2 regions of the Streptomyces sp. NPDC013157 genome follow, and region 1 is predicted to be linked to the other one. Evidence: riboswitches for the same ligand, from Rfam matches in the RefSeq annotation. Region 1 holds a riboswitch; the other holds the start of a gene.
The links. Region 1 has a riboswitch for glycine ahead of gcvP (aminomethyl-transferring glycine dehydrogenase). Riboswitches for the same ligand answer to the same signal wherever they lie in the genome.
Positions count from the first base shown of each region.

Region 2: another riboswitch for glycine. It lies ahead of gcvT (glycine cleavage system aminomethyltransferase GcvT); the one in region 1 lies ahead of gcvP (aminomethyl-transferring glycine dehydrogenase).

Region 1 covers NZ_JBIBAK010000020.1:245,678-254,395, reverse strand. Annotated here, with positions in the region: gene ACFY6U_RS43580 (MerR family transcriptional regulator) at 1-487, shown strand, start outside; gene ACFY6U_RS43575 (DNA polymerase IV) at 561-1,925, shown strand; gene ACFY6U_RS43570 (PRC-barrel domain-containing protein) at 2,134-2,514, opposite strand; glycine riboswitch at 2,629-2,722, shown strand; gene gcvP (aminomethyl-transferring glycine dehydrogenase) at 2,900-5,785, shown strand; gene ACFY6U_RS43560 (ABC transporter ATP-binding protein) at 5,832-7,034, opposite strand; gene modB (molybdate ABC transporter permease subunit) at 7,060-7,908, opposite strand; gene modA (molybdate ABC transporter substrate-binding protein) at 7,905-8,718, opposite strand, start outside.
Region 2 covers NZ_JBIBAK010000007.1:111,255-119,972, reverse strand. Annotated here, with positions in the region: gene ACFY6U_RS21945 (ABC transporter ATP-binding protein) at 1-202, opposite strand, end outside; gene ACFY6U_RS21940 (ABC transporter permease) at 199-1,206, opposite strand; gene ACFY6U_RS21935 (ABC transporter substrate-binding protein) at 1,279-3,054, opposite strand; gene ACFY6U_RS21930 (ABC transporter permease) at 3,092-4,090, opposite strand; gene ACFY6U_RS21925 (enhanced serine sensitivity protein SseB C-terminal domain-containing protein) at 4,447-5,244, opposite strand; gene ACFY6U_RS21920 (enhanced serine sensitivity protein SseB) at 5,395-6,186, opposite strand; gene ACFY6U_RS21915 (AAA family ATPase) at 6,268-6,942, opposite strand; glycine riboswitch at 7,126-7,223, shown strand; gene gcvT (glycine cleavage system aminomethyltransferase GcvT) at 7,382-8,509, shown strand; gene gcvH (glycine cleavage system protein GcvH) at 8,633-8,718, shown strand, end outside.

The DNA.
Region 1 (8,718 bases):
GATCGGCTACCGCGGGCCCACGGCCTGCGCGGCGGCCGGCATCACCTACCGGCAGCTCGACTACTGGGCCCGCACCGGCCTGGTCGAGCCCAGCGTGCGGCCCGCCTACGGGTCGGGCACCCAGCGTCTCTACAGCTTCCGGGACGTCGTCGTCCTGAAGATCGTCAAGCGGTTCCTGGACACCGGGGTCTCCCTCCAGAACATCCGCACCGCCGTCCAGCACCTGAGGGAACGCGGTTTCCGCGATCTGGAGCGCATGACCCTGATGAGCGACGGTGCCACGGTCTACGAGTGCACCTCGCCCGACGAGGTGCACGCCCTGCTCCAGGGCGGTCAGGGCATCTTCGGGATCGCGGTCGGCGTGGTGTGGCGGGACGTGGAGAGCGCTCTCTCCCAGCTGCACGGCGAGCGCGTCGACACCGGGGAGACGCTCGTCGGCCACAACCCGGCCGACGAACTGGCGCGGCGGCGCAACCGCGCGGTCTGAAGGCCCCATGTGATGCCCCGGCACGGGAAACCGTGCCGGGGCATTGTCAGTGGTGTGGTGCAGCATCGGAGATGTGAGAAACGCGCCCACGATCCTGCATCTCGACATGGATGCCTTCTTCGCCTCGGTGGAGCAGGCGTCCAAGCCGAGCCTGCGCGGGAAGGCCGTGGTCGTGGGCGGGCTCGGACCGCGCGGTGTGGTGGCCACCGCGTCGTACGAGGCCCGGGTCTTCGGGGTGCACTCCGCGATGCCGATGGGGCAGGCGCGGCGGCTGGCGCCGAACGCCGCGTATCTGGTGCCGCGCTTCGGGCTGTACCGGTCGATCAGCGAGCAGGTGATGGGGCTGCTGCGGGGGCTCTCGCCGCTGGTGGAGCCGCTCAGCCTGGACGAGGCCTTCGTGGATCTGGAGGCCGGTGGGGTGGCCTGGGACGCCATGTCGGCGCGGCTGGTCGGGGAGAGGCTGCGCGCCGACATACGGGCCGCCACGGGGCTCTCCGGGTCCGTCGGGCTCGCCGCCTCCAAGATGCTCGCGAAGATCGCCTCCGAACAGGCCAAGCCGGACGGACTGGTGCTGATCGAGCCGGGCACGGAGCGGGCGATGCTCGGGCCGATGACGGTGCGGACCCTGCCGGGGGTGGGGCCGGCGACGGGGGACCATCTGCGGCGGGCCGGGATCACCACGGTCGACGAGATCGCCGAGGCGGGGGAGGACGAGCTGGTACGGCTGCTCGGCAAGGCGCACGGGCACGCGCTGTACGCGATGGCGCTCGCGCACGACGAGCGGCCCGTGGTGGCCGAACGGGAGACGAAGTCGGTGTCGGTCGAGGACACCTACGACGTGGACATCCACGACCGGCTGCGGGTGGGCCTGGAGGTGCAGCGGCTGGCCGACCGGTGCGTGCGGCGGCTGCGGGGGGCCGGGCTGTCCGGGCGGACCATCGTGCTGAAGGTGCGGCGGTACGACTTCTCGACGCTCACCCGGTCCGAGACGCTCAGAGGGCCGACCGACGACCCGGCGGTGGTGCGGGAGGCGGCCGCGCGGTTGCTGGACTCGGTGGACACGACGGGGGGCGTGCGGTTGCTGGGGGTGGGGGTGTCGGGGCTGGCCGACTACACGCAGGAGGACCTGTTCGCGCAGGCGGCGGCCGGGGAGGGGGCGGCGGAGTTCACGGCGGAGGAGGACGTGGCGGAGCCGGTCGCTGAGGAGCAGGTGGTTGCCGAGCGGCGGTGGCCGGCGGGGCACGACGTGCGGCATGCCGAGTACGGGCACGGATGGGTGCAGGGGAGCGGGCTCGGGCGGGTGACGGTGCGGTTCGAGACGCCGGGGTCCATGGGGCCGGGGAGAGTGCGGACGTTCCGGGTCGAGGACCCTGAGCTGGAGCCTGCGGAGCCGCTGCCGTTGGTGCCGGGGGTTTCGGCGGACGGCGTGCGTACGTGACTGTGGGTCGGGGCTGGGGGGGGGGGGGCTCACCGGCGCTGGCAGGGTGGCGCTGCGCCCACCCGTGCCGCCCCAGCGGCATGACTGCCCGCGGCTGAAGAAACCTGAAGGGGCGCTGGGGGTACCCCCGGCAGGAGGCTGGGGGAGGAAGTGCGCGACCAGCCCCCACCGGCCCGCGGCCAAACCACGACCGTACCCGGCGTCGGCGTCACGCCCCCGCGTCCTCCGTCCCCGCCAGCTTGCCGAAGTCGTGGTCCGGATGGTCGTGGGGCGGGGGAGCCGTGTCCAGGCCGTAGTGGTGGTAGAGCTGGAGTTCCTGTTCCGGGGAGAGGTGGCGGCCCACGCCGAAGTCGGGGGCGTCTTTGATCAGGGCGCGGTCGAAGGGGACCTTCAGGGTGCCCTCAACCAGTTCGCTGGGCTCCAGGGGCACGAAGGCGTCCCGGGAGAACAGGCCGGTGCGTATGGCCGCCCACTCCGGCACGCCCGTCGCGTCGTCGAGGTACACCTCGTCGATCGTGCCGATCTTCGTGCCGTTGCGGTCGAACGCCTTGCGGCCGATCAGGTTGCGCGGATCGATGTCGGTCTGCACGGGCCCTCCACTTGGTCGCAACTCATCCGTAAGCACTACAAAAGAGCACATTGAAGGAGGCGGCCACTCGAAGACTCCGGTGTTGCCCCCGCTGGTAGGCTGGCAGGCGGCTGCTGACCCCGTGCGGGAGAGTCCTCCGGGAAACCGGAGGCGCCGAAGGAGCAAATCCTCCCCGGAATCTCTCAGGCTCACGTACCGCACGGACGAGGTCACTCTGGAAAGCAGGGCGGATGCCGACGGTGTCCGCTCTCACCGACGGTGAAAGCCGGTGGTCCACAAGGGCGCACCGGCGAAGCTCTCAGGTCAGATGACAGAGGGGGAGGCCGTCGGGGTACCCGTGCCGGGGTACCCCTCGAAGGTCGCGTCAGACCAGGAGGCCTCCGCAATGACCGCCCAGCGCATTCCGCTCTCCGAGCTTGAGCAGGGTATTCCCTTCGAGCAGCGCCATATCGGCCCCGACCACGAGGCTCGGGCCAAGATGCTCGCCCAGGTCGGGTACGGCTCGCTCGACGACCTGACCGCGGCCGCCGTGCCGGACGTGATCAAGAACGCCGACCGGCTCGAGCTGCCGGCCGCCCGGACCGAGGCCGAGGTGCTGGCCGAGCTGCGGTCGCTGGCCGACCGTAACCAGGTGCTCGACTCGATGATCGGCCTGGGGTACTACGGGACCTTCACGCCGCCCGTGATCCTGCGCAACGTGATGGAGAACCCCGCCTGGTACACGGCCTACACGCCGTACCAGCCGGAGATCTCCCAGGGCCGGCTGGAAGCGCTGCTGAACTTCCAGACCGTGGTCGCCGACCTCACCGGGCTGCCCACCTCCGGTGCCTCGCTGCTCGACGAGGGCACGGCCGCCGCCGAGGCCATGGCCCTGTCGCTGCGCATGGGCAAGAACAAGAAGGGCGTCTTCGTCGTCGACGCGGACGCGCTGCCGCAGACCATCGCCGTGATCCGGACCCGGGCCGAGCCGACGGGCGTGGAGGTCGTGGTCGCCGACCTCGCCGACGGTATTCCGGCTGACCTCGCCGGGCGTGAGATCAACGGGGTCCTCGTCCAGTACCCCGGTGCCTCCGGTGCCGTACGCGACATCAAGGCCGTCGTCGAGCAGGCGCACGCAGTCGGCGCGCTCGTCACCGTCGCCGCCGACCTGCTCGCGCTGACCCTGCTGACCTCGCCGGGCGAGCTCGGGGCCGACATCGCCGTCGGCACCACCCAGCGGTTCGGTGTGCCGATGGGCTTCGGCGGGCCGCACGCCGGTTACATGGCGGTCCGGGAGAAGTTCGCGCGCAGCCTGCCCGGACGGCTCGTGGGCGTCTCCGTGGACGCCGACGGGAACAAGGCGTACCGGCTGGCGCTGCAGACCCGCGAGCAGCACATCCGGCGGGAGAAGGCCACCAGCAACATCTGCACCGCGCAGGTGCTGCTCGCCGTGATGGCCGGTATGTACGCCGTCTACCACGGTTCCGAGGGGCTCAAGGCCATCGCGCAGCGGACGCACCGCTACGCCACGATCCTCGCCGCGGGACTCACGGCCGGCGGTGTCGAGATCGTGCACGGCGCCTACTTCGACACCCTCACCGCGCGCGTGCCCGGCAAGGCCGCCGAGATCGTCGCCGCCGCCCGCCAGGGCGGTGTCAACCTGCGGCTCGTCGACTCCGACCACGTCTCCATGGCCTGCGACGAGACCACCACCCGCACCCAGCTGGGCGCCGTGTGGACGGCCTTCGGCGTCGAGGGCGACGTCGAGGCGCTGGACGCCGTCACCGAGGACACGCTGCCCGAGGCGCTGCTGCGCACCGACGGCTACCTCGCCCACCCCGTCTTCCGGCAGCACCGCTCCGAGACCGCGATGCTCCGCTACCTGCGCAGGCTCGCCGACCGGGACTACGCGCTGGACCGCGGCATGATCCCGCTGGGCTCCTGCACCATGAAGCTCAACGCGACCACCGAGATGGAACCGGTCACCTGGTCCGAGTTCGGCCAGCTGCACCCGTTCGCGCCCGCCGAGCAGGCACAGGGCTACCTGTCCCTCATCCGGGAGCTGGAGGAGCGGCTCGCCGAGGTCACCGGGTACGACAAGGTGTCGCTGCAGCCCAACGCCGGATCGCAGGGCGAGTTCGCCGGGCTGCTCGCCGTACGCGCATACCACCGCGCCAACGGCGACGCACAGCGGACCGTCTGCCTGATCCCGTCCTCCGCGCACGGCACCAACGCCGCCAGCGCCGTCATGGCGGGCATGAAGGTCGTCGTCGTGAAGACCGCCGAGGACGGCGAGATCGACGTCGAGGACCTGCGGGCGAAGATCGAACAGCACCGTGACGAGCTCGCGGTCCTGATGATCACCTATCCCTCCACGCACGGGGTGTTCGAGGAGCACGTCGCGGACATCTGCGCGCAGGTGCACGAGGCCGGCGGACAGGTGTACGTCGACGGCGCCAACCTCAACGCCCTCGTCGGACTGGCCAAGCCCGGGCACTTCGGCGGGGACGTCTCCCACCTCAACCTGCACAAGACCTTCTGCATCCCGCACGGCGGCGGCGGTCCGGGCGTCGGTCCGGTGGCCGTACGGGCCCACCTGGCGCCGTACCTGCCGAACCACCCGCTCCAGCCCGCCGCCGGGCCGGAGAGCGGCGTCGGGCCGATCTCGGCCGCGCCGTGGGGATCCGCGGGGATCCTGCCGATCTCGTGGGCGTACGTCCGGCTCATGGGCGGCGAGGGGCTGAAGCGGGCCACGCAGGTGGCCGTGCTCAGCGCCAACTACGTCGCCAAGCGGCTGGAGCCGCACTACCCCGTGCTCTACACCGGGCCCGGCGGGCTGGTCGCGCACGAGTGCATCATCGACCTGCGGCCGCTGACCAAGGCGACCGGAGTGAGCGTCGACGACGTCGCGAAGCGGCTCATCGACTACGGCTTCCACGCGCCGACGATGTCCTTCCCGGTGGCCGGCACGCTGATGATCGAGCCGACCGAGTCCGAGGACCTCGGTGAGCTGGACCGGTTCTGCGAGGCGATGATCGCCATCCGGGCGGAGATCGACAAGGTCGGGGCGGGGGAGTGGCCCGCCGAGGACAACCCGCTGCGCGGGGCTCCGCACACCGCGACCGCGCTCGGTGGGGAGTGGAAGCACGAGTACAGCCGCACGGAGGCCGTCTTCCCGGGCGGCGTGTCCGCCGCCGACAAGTACTGGCCGCCGGTGCGCCGGATCGACCAGGCCTTCGGCGACCGGAACCTGGTGTGCTCGTGTCCGCCGCTGGACGCGTACGAGGACTGATGCACAGGGTGTGAGGGAGGCCCCGCTTCGGCGGGGCCTCCCGCTTTCACGCCGGGTAGGCGTGTGTCTGGGTCGCCTTCACCGTCGCCCAGACCGTGGCGCCCGGGTGCAGGTCCAGTTCCGCGGCGGCGACCGTGGTGAGGTCGGCGGCGAGGGCGAGTTCCCCGGTCAGGTCGGCGCGGATCTGGTCGCCGTGGGTCTCCAGGCCGGCGACCTCGCAGCGCCAGAGGTTGCGGGCGCTGGCGCCCGTGGGGCGGTCCCGGAAGAGGGTGACGGCGCTCGGCGGGAACGCGACGAAGACGTCACCGGCGAGGACTTCTGTGGTGGTGATGGTGGTGCTGTTCGAGGGTGCCGTGTCCAGTTCGACCGTGTGACCCTCGGCCCGGCCCCGGTAGAGGTTGAGGCCGACCAGGTGGGCGATGTAGTCCGTGCGCGGGTGGCGGGCGATGTCGGCGGGCGTGCCCTCCTGGACGACCCGGCCGTGTTCGATGACGACCAGGCGGTCGGCCAGCACCATGGCGTCCAGCGGGTCGTGCGTGACCAGGACCGCGACCGCCTCGAACTCGGCCAGATGACGGCGGAGTTGAGAACGCACGTCGAGGCGGGTGCGGGCGTCCAGGGCGGCGAGGGGTTCGTCGAGGAGGAGGAGACGGGGGCGGGTGGCCAGCGCGCGGGCCAGTGCGACGCGCTGGGCCTGACCGCCGGAGAGCCGGCGGGGTTTGACGCCGGCGTGCGCGGTGAGGCCCATGCGGTCCAGCCAGGCGGTCGCCTGGGCGCGGGCCTCGGCCTTTGTCGCGCCCTGGCAGCGGGGGCCGAAGGCGACATTGTCGAGGGCCGTGAGGTGGGGGAAGAGGAGGTAGTCCTGGAAGACGACGCCCACCGGGCGGGATTCGGGGGGCGTGCGGTCCAACTCCGTGCCGTCCAGGTGGAGATGGCCGGCGGTGAGGGGGGTGAGGCCGGTCAGGGCGCGGAGGGCGGTGGTCTTGCCCGCGCCGTTGGGGCCGAGGAGGGCGACGACCTCGCCGGGGGCGGCGGTGAGGGTGATGTCGAGGCGGAAGGTGGGGCGGGTGACGACGAGGTGGGCGTGGAGGCCGGGCGTCGCCGGGCGCAGGTGGGTGGGGGGTGCCGCCCGGCCTTCGGCCGGGACGGGGTTCCCACCCGCACCACTCGTGCGGGTATCAGTGTCGGGTGCGGGTGGTCCCTGTGGGGGCTGAGCGCCGTCGGCGGCCGCGGGGTGTCGGTGTGTCATCGGGGCGTCGTCCACCAGGTCGTCCTCAAGATGCCGTCATCCAACGATCCCGCAGTGCCGCCAGTACCGCGATCGACACGGTCAGCAGCACCAGGCTGAGGGCGATCGCCGCGTCGGGGTCGTTCTGCAGGGCCAGGTAGACGGCGAGCGGCATGGTCTGGGTGCGGCCGGGGAAGTTGCCGGCGAAGGTGATCGTCGCTCCGAACTCGCCCAGTGCACGGGCCCAGGCCAGGACCGCGCCGGCCGCGATGCCGGGGGCGATGAGGGGGAGCGTGACCCGGCGGAACGCGGTGAAACGGGAGGCGCCCAGGGTGGTGGCGGCCTCCTCGTAGCGGGGGTCGGCGGCCCGCAGCGTGCCCTCGACGCTGATCACCAGGAACGGCATGGCCACGAAGGACTCGGCGACCACCACACCGGCCGTGGTGAACGGGAGCGTGATGCCGAACCAGGCGTCCAGCCACTGGCCCACCACTCCGTTGCGGCCGAGGGCCAGGAGCAGGGCCACACCGCCCACCACCGGGGGGAGGACGAGGGGAAGGGTGACCAGCGCCCGTACGAAGCCCCGGCCGGGGAACTCCGTGCGGGCCAGCAGCCAGGCCAGCGGTACGCCCAGGACCAGGCTCACGGCCGTCGCCGCCGTCGCGCAGACCAGGGAGAGCTGGAGGGCCTGCCACACCTCGGTACTGGTCAGCAGCGACGGCAGGCTGCGCCAGGGGGCCCGCACCAGCAGGGCGACCAACGGCAGGAGCAGGAAGACCAGAGCTACCGCTCCGGGGAGGAGGAGCGGTAGCGGCACGGCCGACCGGACGCGCCGGCGCCGCGGACCGCCCGTGAGGGTGCCGACCGCGGCGCCGGACTCGTCGGCCTTCGTCACGGCTTGAGGAACCCGGCGTCGTTCAGCACCTTCTGGCCCTCGGCGGACTGCACCAGGGCGATGAACGCCTTGGCCACCGTCGGGTTCGGGGCGTTCTTCAGGAGGGCGATCGGGTAGTCGTTGATCGCGTTTGCGGACTCGGGGAACTCCACGCCCTCGACCTTGCTGCCGGCGGCCTTGACGTCGGTCTTGTAGACGACCGCCGCGTCGGCCTCCTTCAGCACCACCTTGTTGAGGGCGGACTTCACGTCCTCCTCGTAGGAGACGGGGGTGAGCTTCAGCTTGCTGGCGTCCAGGGCCTTCTGCGCGGCGGCACCGCACGGCACCGTCTTGTCGCAGAGGACGACCTTGAGCGAGGACTTGGTGAGGTCCTTCAGGGAGGAGATCTTGTCGGGGTTGCCCGGCAGGGTGGCGATCTCCAGCTGGTTGCGGACGAAGGTGGCCGGCGTGGTGGCGGTGTCCTTCCTGTCCGTCACGATCGCCATGGTCTTGGCGCTCGCGGCGGCGAAGACGTCGGCCGGCGCACCGCTCGTGATCTGCGCGGCGAGGGTGTCACTGCCGCCGAAGCTGAAGTTGACCTTGGTGCCCGGGTGGGCCTTCTCGAAGTCGGCCTTCAGGGTCGTGAAGCTCTCCTGGAGCGAGGCCGCCGCGAACACGGTGATCGAGCCCGACAGTTTGGGCGTCGCCGCCGCCGACGGGTCCGACTTCGTCGTCGCGGACGAGTCGTCGTCGGAGGAGGAGGAACAGGCGCTCAGGGCCAGCAGGGCCGCGACCGAGGCACCGGCCACCTGGAGCGTCCGCCGGGTCCGG
Region 2 (8,718 bases), on a different contig from region 1:
CGGACTTGCCGGAGCCGGACTCGCCGACGATGGAGAGGGTCTTGCCCTTCTCCAGCGAGAAGCTGAGGCCGTCGACCGACTTGACGATGCCGTCGTCGGTCGGGAAGTGCACCTTGAGGTCGCGGACTTCGAGGAAGGCGTCGGACGGGGCGGCCGGCGTGGGCTCGCCCACGGCGGCGCCGGTCTTGGAGAGTTCGGTCACGAGAGCCTCACCCGCGGGTCGGCGGCCGCGTAGAGCAGATCCACCAGGAGATTTGCGATCACGACGAAGAAGGCGGCGAGCAGGGTCACGCCGAGGATCGGGGGCAGGTCGTTGTCGTCGATGGCCTGCACCGCGTACTGGCCGATGCCGTGCAGCGAGAACACGGTCTCGGTGATCACCGCGCCGCCGAGCAGCAGACCGAGGTCCATGCCGAAGACGGTGATGATCGGGGTGAGCGCGGCGCGCAGTCCGTGCCGGACGACGACCTTGCGCTCGCGCAGGCCCTTGGCGCGGGCCGTGCGGATGTAGTCCTCGTTCATCGTCTCCAGCATGCCCGAGCGGGTGAGCCGCGCGTAGATGGCCGAGTACAGGAGAGCGAGCGAGCACCAGGCGGGGATCAGGGTGTTGGCCCATTGCGCCGGGTTCTCGGTGAGCGGGACGTACGTTCGGCCGAAGATCGGCCACTGGTAGGTGAAGAGCAGGATCGCCAGGTTGCCCGTGAAGAACATCGGCAGGGAGACGCCGGCGAGGGCCACACCCATGAAGGTGCGGTCGAAGAAGGAGCGGGGCTTCAGCGCGGAGATCACACCGATCGCCACGCCGGAGACCAGCCAGAGCACGGCCGCGCCGAGGGCCAGCGACAGGGTCACCGGCATCCGGGAGGTCAGCTGCGGCCAGACCGCCTGGTGGGTCTTGAAGGAGTAGCCGAAGCACGGTGCGTCGCAGTGCACCGTGGAGGGGCCCAGATCATAGGTGGCGCCGGAGACGATCCCCTTGATGAAGTGCCAGTACTGGACGTAGACGGGCTGGTCCAGACCGAGGTTGTGCTTGACCGCGGCGATGTCCGCCTTCGACGGGCTCTTGCCGATGTACTGCTGTGCCAACTGGTCGGCGGTCTGCCCGGCCAGCCGTGGCAGCACGAAGAAGATGGCGAAGGTGACCGCGGAGACGACCAGCAGCAGGATCACCGCTGCGAGCGTCCGACGGAGGATGTACGAGATCACGGGGATCGGCGCTGGCGCCCGCGGGCCGTGAGACCCGCGGGCACCAATGCCTTCACCTGCCTTCCGGGGCTGCTACTTCGACGCGACGCCGATGTTGAGGTAGTCGTACTGGCCGCTGAAGGCCGCCGTGGAGACCAGGTTGGTGAAGGTGGTCGGGCGGGCCAGCAGGACCTTGAAGTAGGTCAGCGGCACCAGGGCGGCGTCGTCCATGGTCTGCTTGTCGATCTGCGTGTAGATGCTGTTGCGCTCGGCGTCGTCCTGCGTGCCGATCGCCTTCTCCAGCAGACCGTTGACCGTCTTGTTGTCGTACTGCGACAGGTTGGTGTTACCGGACTGGCTGATCGCCTGGCCGTTCAGGATCTGCTGCAGGAAGCCGTAGCCGGACGGCCAGTCGGCACCCCACTGCATCATCATCAGGCCGACGTTCTGCTTGTTGTCGAAGTTCGGGACACCGGCGTAGTCGGTGAAGTACTTGCCCGAGGGGTACTGCTTGAGGGTGGCGTTGATGCCGACCTTCTTCAGCGAGTTGATGATCGCCGTGGCGGCGTCGATCTCCTGCGGGCGGTCCGAACGGGCCGTGATGTTGGTGTTGATCGACGTCTTGCCGCAGGCCTTCAGCTGCTCCTTGGCCTTGGCCACGTCGCCCTTGTTGCCGGTGGTGGCGTAGACGTCCGCCTTCGAGTAGCCCGGGATGTCCGGCGGCAGCACCGTGGTGGCGACGTCACCGCGGATCGGGCCGCCCTCGGCGGTCTGCACCGAGACCTTGTCGATCGCGTACTCGACGGCCTTGCGGCAGGCGACGTTGTCGAACGGCTTCAGCTTGGTGTTGATCGCCATGTAGACCAGACGGCCACCGTAGGTGTTGTCCGTGTTGGCCTTCTTGCTGGCGTCGGTGAGCACCTGGGCCTGCGTGGCGGCCTGGACACCCGTGCCGCCGAGGTCGATCGCGTCGCCGGCCTGGACGTCCTTGTCGATCGTCTCGGCGTTGACCTTCAGGTTGACGACGATCTTGTCCGGCAGCTGCTTGCGCAGCGGGTCGGTCTTCGGGTCCCAGTTCTTGTTGCGGACCAGCACGGCCTGCTTGCCGTCCTGGTAGCTCTGGAACTGGTACGAGCCGGAGGACACGATGTTCTTGACGTAGTCGACGCCGTTGTCCTTGGCCTGCGGGACCGGGGCCGTCTGCGGGGCCGAGACCAGGTAGTCGAACTCCTGGAAGGCCTGCTTCAGGTGGAAGACGATCGTGGTGTCGTCCGGGGTCTCGATGGACGCGAGGCCCTTGGCGCTCTTGTCCTTGTAGGGACCCTTGTACTTGTCGCCGCCGACCAGGAACTGCTGGAAGTAGTTCGGGCCGAGGGAGAGCACGTCACGCGCGAAGTTGGAGCGCTCGACGGCGTACTTGACATCCTTGGACGTGATCGCCGTGCCGTCCTGGTACTTCAGACCCGAACGCAGCTTGTACGTCCAGGTCTTGCCGCCGTCGCTCGGAACGCCCTTGCTCGCGGCGAGGTCCGGGACCAGGGTGTTGCCCTTGGAACCGGGGCCGGGCTCGAACGTCATCAGCGGGCGGGCGTACAGCCGGCTGAAGTTGTACATGTAGGCGTAGTACGTGTTACCGGGGTCGAACGAGTCCGGGACGTCGGACAGCTCGTAGGTGACCGTCCCGCCCTTCTTGTCGGACGCGTTGACGACACCCTTGGTAGCGGCGTTGGCCGCGGCGGAGCTACCGCCGCCGTTGCCGTCCTTGTTGTCATCGGCCTTGCTGCACCCTGCAACCAGCAGGGTGGCGGAGCCGATGGCCGCGATCGCGGCCAGCGCTGACCTTCGCATGATGGGCGGGTTCCCCTCCATTGTCGGAAACTTTTCGGGCTCTCGGTGACAGCAGGCGTCAGCGGCTGCGCGGGTCGAGAGCGTCGCGGAGACCGTCACCGAGCAGGTTGAACGCCAGCACGGTCACGAAGATGGCAAGGCCGGGCACGATCATGTACTCGGGATCGACCTGGTAGTACGTCACCGCTTCGCGGAGCATGCCGCCCCAGGACGCCTGCGGGGGCTGGATGCCGACGCCGAGGAAGCTGAGGGACGCCTCGAAGAGGATGTTGGTCGGGATCAGCAGGGTCGAGTAGACGATGATCGGGCCGACCAGGTTGGGCATCAGCTCGCGGAACAGGATGTACGGGCCCTTGGCGCCCATGCCGCGGGAGGCGTCGACGAACTCGCGCTCCCGCAGGGCCAGGGTCTGGCCGCGCACGATCCGGCCCAGGTAGGGCCAGTTGAAGAAGCCGATGACGAAGATGAGCACGCTCAGGTGCAGCGGCAGTCCGTTCAGGCCGAACGCGCCGCCCTGGAGGGTGGCGGAGATGGCGATGGCGAACAGCAGGAGGGGGAAGGCCAGGAAGGTGTCCATCAGGCGGCTGATGACCGAGTCGACCCGGCCGCCGTAGTAGCCCGCGACGACGCCCATGATCGCGCCGATCACGTTGGACAGGATCGTCGAACCGAAGGCGACCACCAGCGACACCCAGGAGCCCTCCAGGATGCGGGTGGCGATGTCACGGCCGAACTTCGGGTCCACGCCCAGCGGGTGATCAAGGCTCATACCGCCCCAGCCGCCGTTGGGCAGCGAGGTGTTGGCGTCGATCAGCTCCTGGTGGAAGGCGTTGGGGTCGAGACCGAAGAGGGCCTGGATGGGGCGGGCGAGGATCGCGACGAGAATCAGCAGAACGACAACGATGCCGCCGGCCACGGCGACCCTGTCCTTCTTGAACCGGGTCCAGGCGATCTGCCCGAGGGAACGACCCTCGATCTGCCCCTTACCGGCACCCTCCAGCACAGCCTCCGGCTGTGCCTCGGCTGCCGCCCCGGTGGTCTCGATCGGTGCGGTCACGGTGAGCGACCCCTCTCGCCGGCGGTGACCGGCCTACGCCAGCCGCGGATTGCGGCTTTGTCGACTTGCTCGATCATGAGGTTTAAACCGACCTCATGTCTGACTGGCGAGTCTTCAGCGTCGTCGCGATCACCCGCCAGATCTGGCGAAGAAAGTATGCGCAACCGTGATGCAGTCCGAGGGATTCCGTTATCCGAACAGTGGGTAACGCCCCTCGGACGCAGGCCAGTTGGGACATAACGCCGAATTCGGTCGGAACGGAACGTTCCGGCGTCATCTACGCGCGGAGAAATGTGTTCGTTACGTAAATCTTGTGAACCCCCTCGGCCGACCCGAGGGGAGAGCGCCCCGTCGCGTCAGTAACCGCCCTGGGCCGGTGGATACCCGTACCCCGTCGCCGGCGCCGGCGGCAGCGCCGCGTGGGCTTCGCGGTCGTAGAACGGCCGTGCCGTCGCCCGCATCCACATCACGACCGGGTCGTACTCGTCGGTCATCGCGACCGTCGACACCGGCAGCCCGTCCGGCACCGCCCCGATCGACTGCTGCATCATCCCCCGCACCGAGTCCACGGCCGGCGGCGAGGTGTCGTACACGTCCAGGCCGATCGCGAGGTACGGCGCCCCGAGGGCCGGCTGCACCCAGGCGCGGCGCAGGGAGCGCACCGCGGGGGTGCGGTGGGCGTTCTGCGTGAGCAGGGCGTAGAACTGCGGGATCTCGATGGCCGGTTCGGTGAGCCGGAGCGGGCCGGCCGGCTGGCGGTCCAGGCCGGTGGCGATGCGGCGCAGGTCCAGCCAGGGGATGCCGACGCCGCCGCCCGGGGCGTGCGGGTTGAGCCAGAGGCCGAAGTGGTCGGGGTAGAGCGTGCGGGCCACGTCGATGCCGTCGACCACCTCGTACGAGCGGTTCCAGCCGCTCGCGGAGAGTTCCTGGGCCGAGGTCACACAGGGGGCGTAGCCGTGACCCTCGACCTCCATGTTCCCGTACTGGGCGTCGGGGGAGCCGGCCTGGCCGTGCCAGAGGAGCATCCAGATCTGGCCGGAGGAGGGCGTGGCGAGGGCGCGGAGGAGTGCCTCGTAGGCGTCGTAGCGCCCGGGGGTTACCTGGCGCAGCATGTGCTCGACCTGTCCGGTCGCCGCGGTGCCGCTGGCGCTCACGTGTTACCGCCCCTTCATCTGGTGCCCCGCGTTTGGAGACAGCTTATGCGCCCAGGGGGCGGGGGCCGATTGTCCGTGCGCGGGTGCGGCTTCGTGGTGGCTGGTCGCGCAGTTCCCCGCGCCCCTTGGTTGGCTGCCCTGAGGGCGTTTCTAGTGGCCGTATCGATAGAAGGGACGCACGTTCTCCCGCATCCAGTGGCCGACCGGGTCGTCCGCCACGTCGAGCAGGACCAGGTTCACCGGCCACCTCACCGGCACCCGGCCCAGGGCCTTGCCCAGGGCCTCCAGGGGCAGGGCGCGCACGTCGCCCTCCCACTGGGAGAGTTCGACGCCCACGAACATCACCGGGTCCGCCGTCTCGACCGCGGCGAGGCAGCGGCGGGCCGAGGCGACGACGCCGATCGCCGCGAACTCCGCCGACGCCGCGGCCAGGAAGTCCATCGGGTCGTCCTGCCAGTCCGGTTCGAAGAGGCGGACCCGGCCGCCGGAGGCGGGGCCGTCCAGTTCGGTACGGCCGGTCCGGCAGAGCTGGGCGACCGCCTCCGGCGGCAGCGGGACCCCGACGACTCCCCCGGGGTTCACGGCGATGCCGACCTGCGGGGGCAGCCCGCGGGCGAACTCGACCGCCGGGGCGATCGTGTACGACAGATGGGAGCCGGCCACCAGGCGGAACTGCTCCTCGGAGCTGAAGACCGGCACGTACACCTGGCCCGCGATCTCCGTTGTGGGCAGGTCCAGCGGGCCGCTGTGCGGGCCGCCGCCCTCGGGCAGCGGGATCCACAGGAAACTCCGGCCCAGTACCTCGATGAGCCGGCCCGCCGCCGCGGGCACGCCGAGGGAGGCCGACAGGACCTCCTCCAGTTCGTTGCCGGGCCACCCGCCGTGCGGGTGGGGGTGCGCCTGTGCCGGGAAGTCCGCGGGAATGTCCGCCGGGAAGTCCATCTGCCTACCGCCTGCTGGAAACCACTGCTGAGGCTGGAAAGGCTAGCGGGTGACACCGACAAAGCCACCCCACCAGCCGATTCAGGCCGCGAAGGCGATCCGGCGCAGTACGTCCGCCGCGTCCCGGTCGAGGAGGACCGCCGAACCGACGCCCTCGGGCAGCCTCCCCTTCTCCGCCGCGCGCAGCAGCCGCCCGGCCGCCCGGCGGTGGCGCAGGAAGGCGTACCGGGAGACGCCCCGGCCGCGTTCGCGCTGGCCGTCCAGTGCCGTGCCCGGCGTGACGTCGAGGAGCAGCAGGTGCAGGGTGCCGCCGCGGCGGCGGGCCTCCCGGGCCAGCCAGTCGCGCACCCAGGCCTGGGTCCCGCAGTCGTGCACGACCACGCCCTCGCCGGTGCCGAGGGCCCGACGCAGCCCGGCGTAGTGGGCGATGCGGACCAGCGGGCGGTAGACGGCGTACGGCAGGAGGCGGGCCAGGCGGGCGTCCCAGCGGTCGCGGGTGTCCTGGGAGTCGATGCGGATGCCCTGGACGGTGCGGTGCATCAGGGTGGACTTGCCGCTGCCGGGCAGCCCCGTGACCACGACCAGGTCACGGGGGCCGAAGAGCAGGCCGTGCGGGCTGTGCCCGGCGCGGTCGCGCAGGTCGCGGACGACCGGTGCGGGGAGCTCGCCGCACCGCTCGCGGGCCGGGGCCGCCGGCTGCCGGGGCACGGCGATGCCCGTCGTCGTCGCGTATGCCGTGGTCCTTGTCACCGTGATCGTCCTCCCTGGGGGTTCAGGAAAGGTTCTCCCCACTTAACGTAAAGAGAAGGTAATGCACGGCGTCTCGCGGTTCCGTTCGCGTACTGCCACAGGCCCGTCACAGAACGGAGGGCCAGGTCCGGCCTGCCACGGCCCCGGGCGGCGTGCAATGATGTCCGCGCCAACTGCATACCGGCCGCTTGAATCCGCGCGGGAGAGTCCCCAGCCGTCTTCGCTGGGGCGCCGAAGGAGCAAGTCCCTCCCTTGAATCTCTCAGGCCCCGTTACCGCGCGGGCGAGGCACATCTGAAAAGCGGGCCGCTGTGTCAGTGGCTCCACCCAAGGTGCAAGCCGTGGTCACATCCGTGGTCAGGGCGAACCTCTCAGGTTCCGATGACAGATGGGGAGGACAGCCCTCGCCTGTCATGCCCTTGGGACCTCCGGGAGACGACCGACCGATGAGCAGTACCGATTCCGCCGCACCCCGCCGTACCGCGCTCGATGCCCTGCACCGCTCGCTCGGCGCGACCATGACCGACTTCGCCGGCTGGGACATGCCCCTGCGCTACGGCTCCGAGCGCGACGAGCACGTCGCCGTACGGACCAGGGCCGGGCTCTTCGACCTCTCCCACATGGGCGAGATCACCGTGACCGGCCCCCAGGCCGCCGCCCTGCTGAACCACGCCCTGGTCGGCAACATCGCCTCCGTCGGCGTGGGCCGGGCCCGCTACACCATGATCTGCCGGGCCGACGGCGGCATCCTGGACGACCTGATCGTCTACCGGCTGGCCGAGGCCGAGTACATGGTCGTCGCCAACGCCTCCAACGCCCAGGTCGTCCTCGACGCGCTCGTGGAACGCTCCGCCGGCTTCGAGGCCGAGGTCCGCGACGACCGGGACGCGTACGCGCTGATCGCCGTCCAGGGCCCGGAGTCCCCGGGCATCCTCGCCTCCCTCACCGACGCCGACCTGGACGGGCTGAAGTACTACGCCGGGCTGCCCGGCACCGTCGCCGGCGTCCCGGCGCTGATCGCACGCACCGGCTACACCGGCGAGGACGGCTTCGAGCTGTTCGTGAAGCCGGAGCACGCGGTGGAGCTGTGGCAGGCGCTGACCAAGGCGGGTTCCGCGGTGGGCCTGGTGCCGTGCGGTCTCTCCTGCCGGGACACGCTGCGGCTGGAGGCGGGCATGCCGCTGTACGGGCATGAGCTCACCACCTCGCTCACCCCTTTCGACGCCGGGCTCGGCCGGGTGGTGAAGTTCGAGAAGGAGGGCGACTTCGTGGGGCGCGCGGCGCTCGCCGAGGCCGCCGCCCGAGCGGAGCAGAACCCGCCGCGGGTGCTCGTCGGCCTGGTCGCCGAAGGCCGCCGGGTGCCCCGCGCCGGATACCCGGTGGTCGCCGGCGGCGAGGTGATCGGCGAGGTCACCTCGGGCGCCCCCTCCCCCACCCTGGGCAAGCCGATCGCCATGGCGTACGTCGACGCCGCGCACTCGGCGCCGGGCACGGCAGGCGTCGGCGTGGACATCCGGGGCAGTCACGAGCCGTACGAAGTCGTGCCGCTGCCGTTCTACAAGCGCCGGAAGTGATCACCCCAACCGGCGTCGGCAACAGCCACCGGGCGTGACCTGGCGCACATCGCCGCTGGTCACGCGCGTTCCCAGCAGTCCCCCATTCACCAGCACTCCCCCGCGTACAGGAGAATTCAGGCCATGAGCAACCCCCAGCAGCTGCGTTACAGCAAGGAGCACGAGTGGCTGACGGCCGCCGAGGACGGCGTGGCGACGGTCGGCATCAC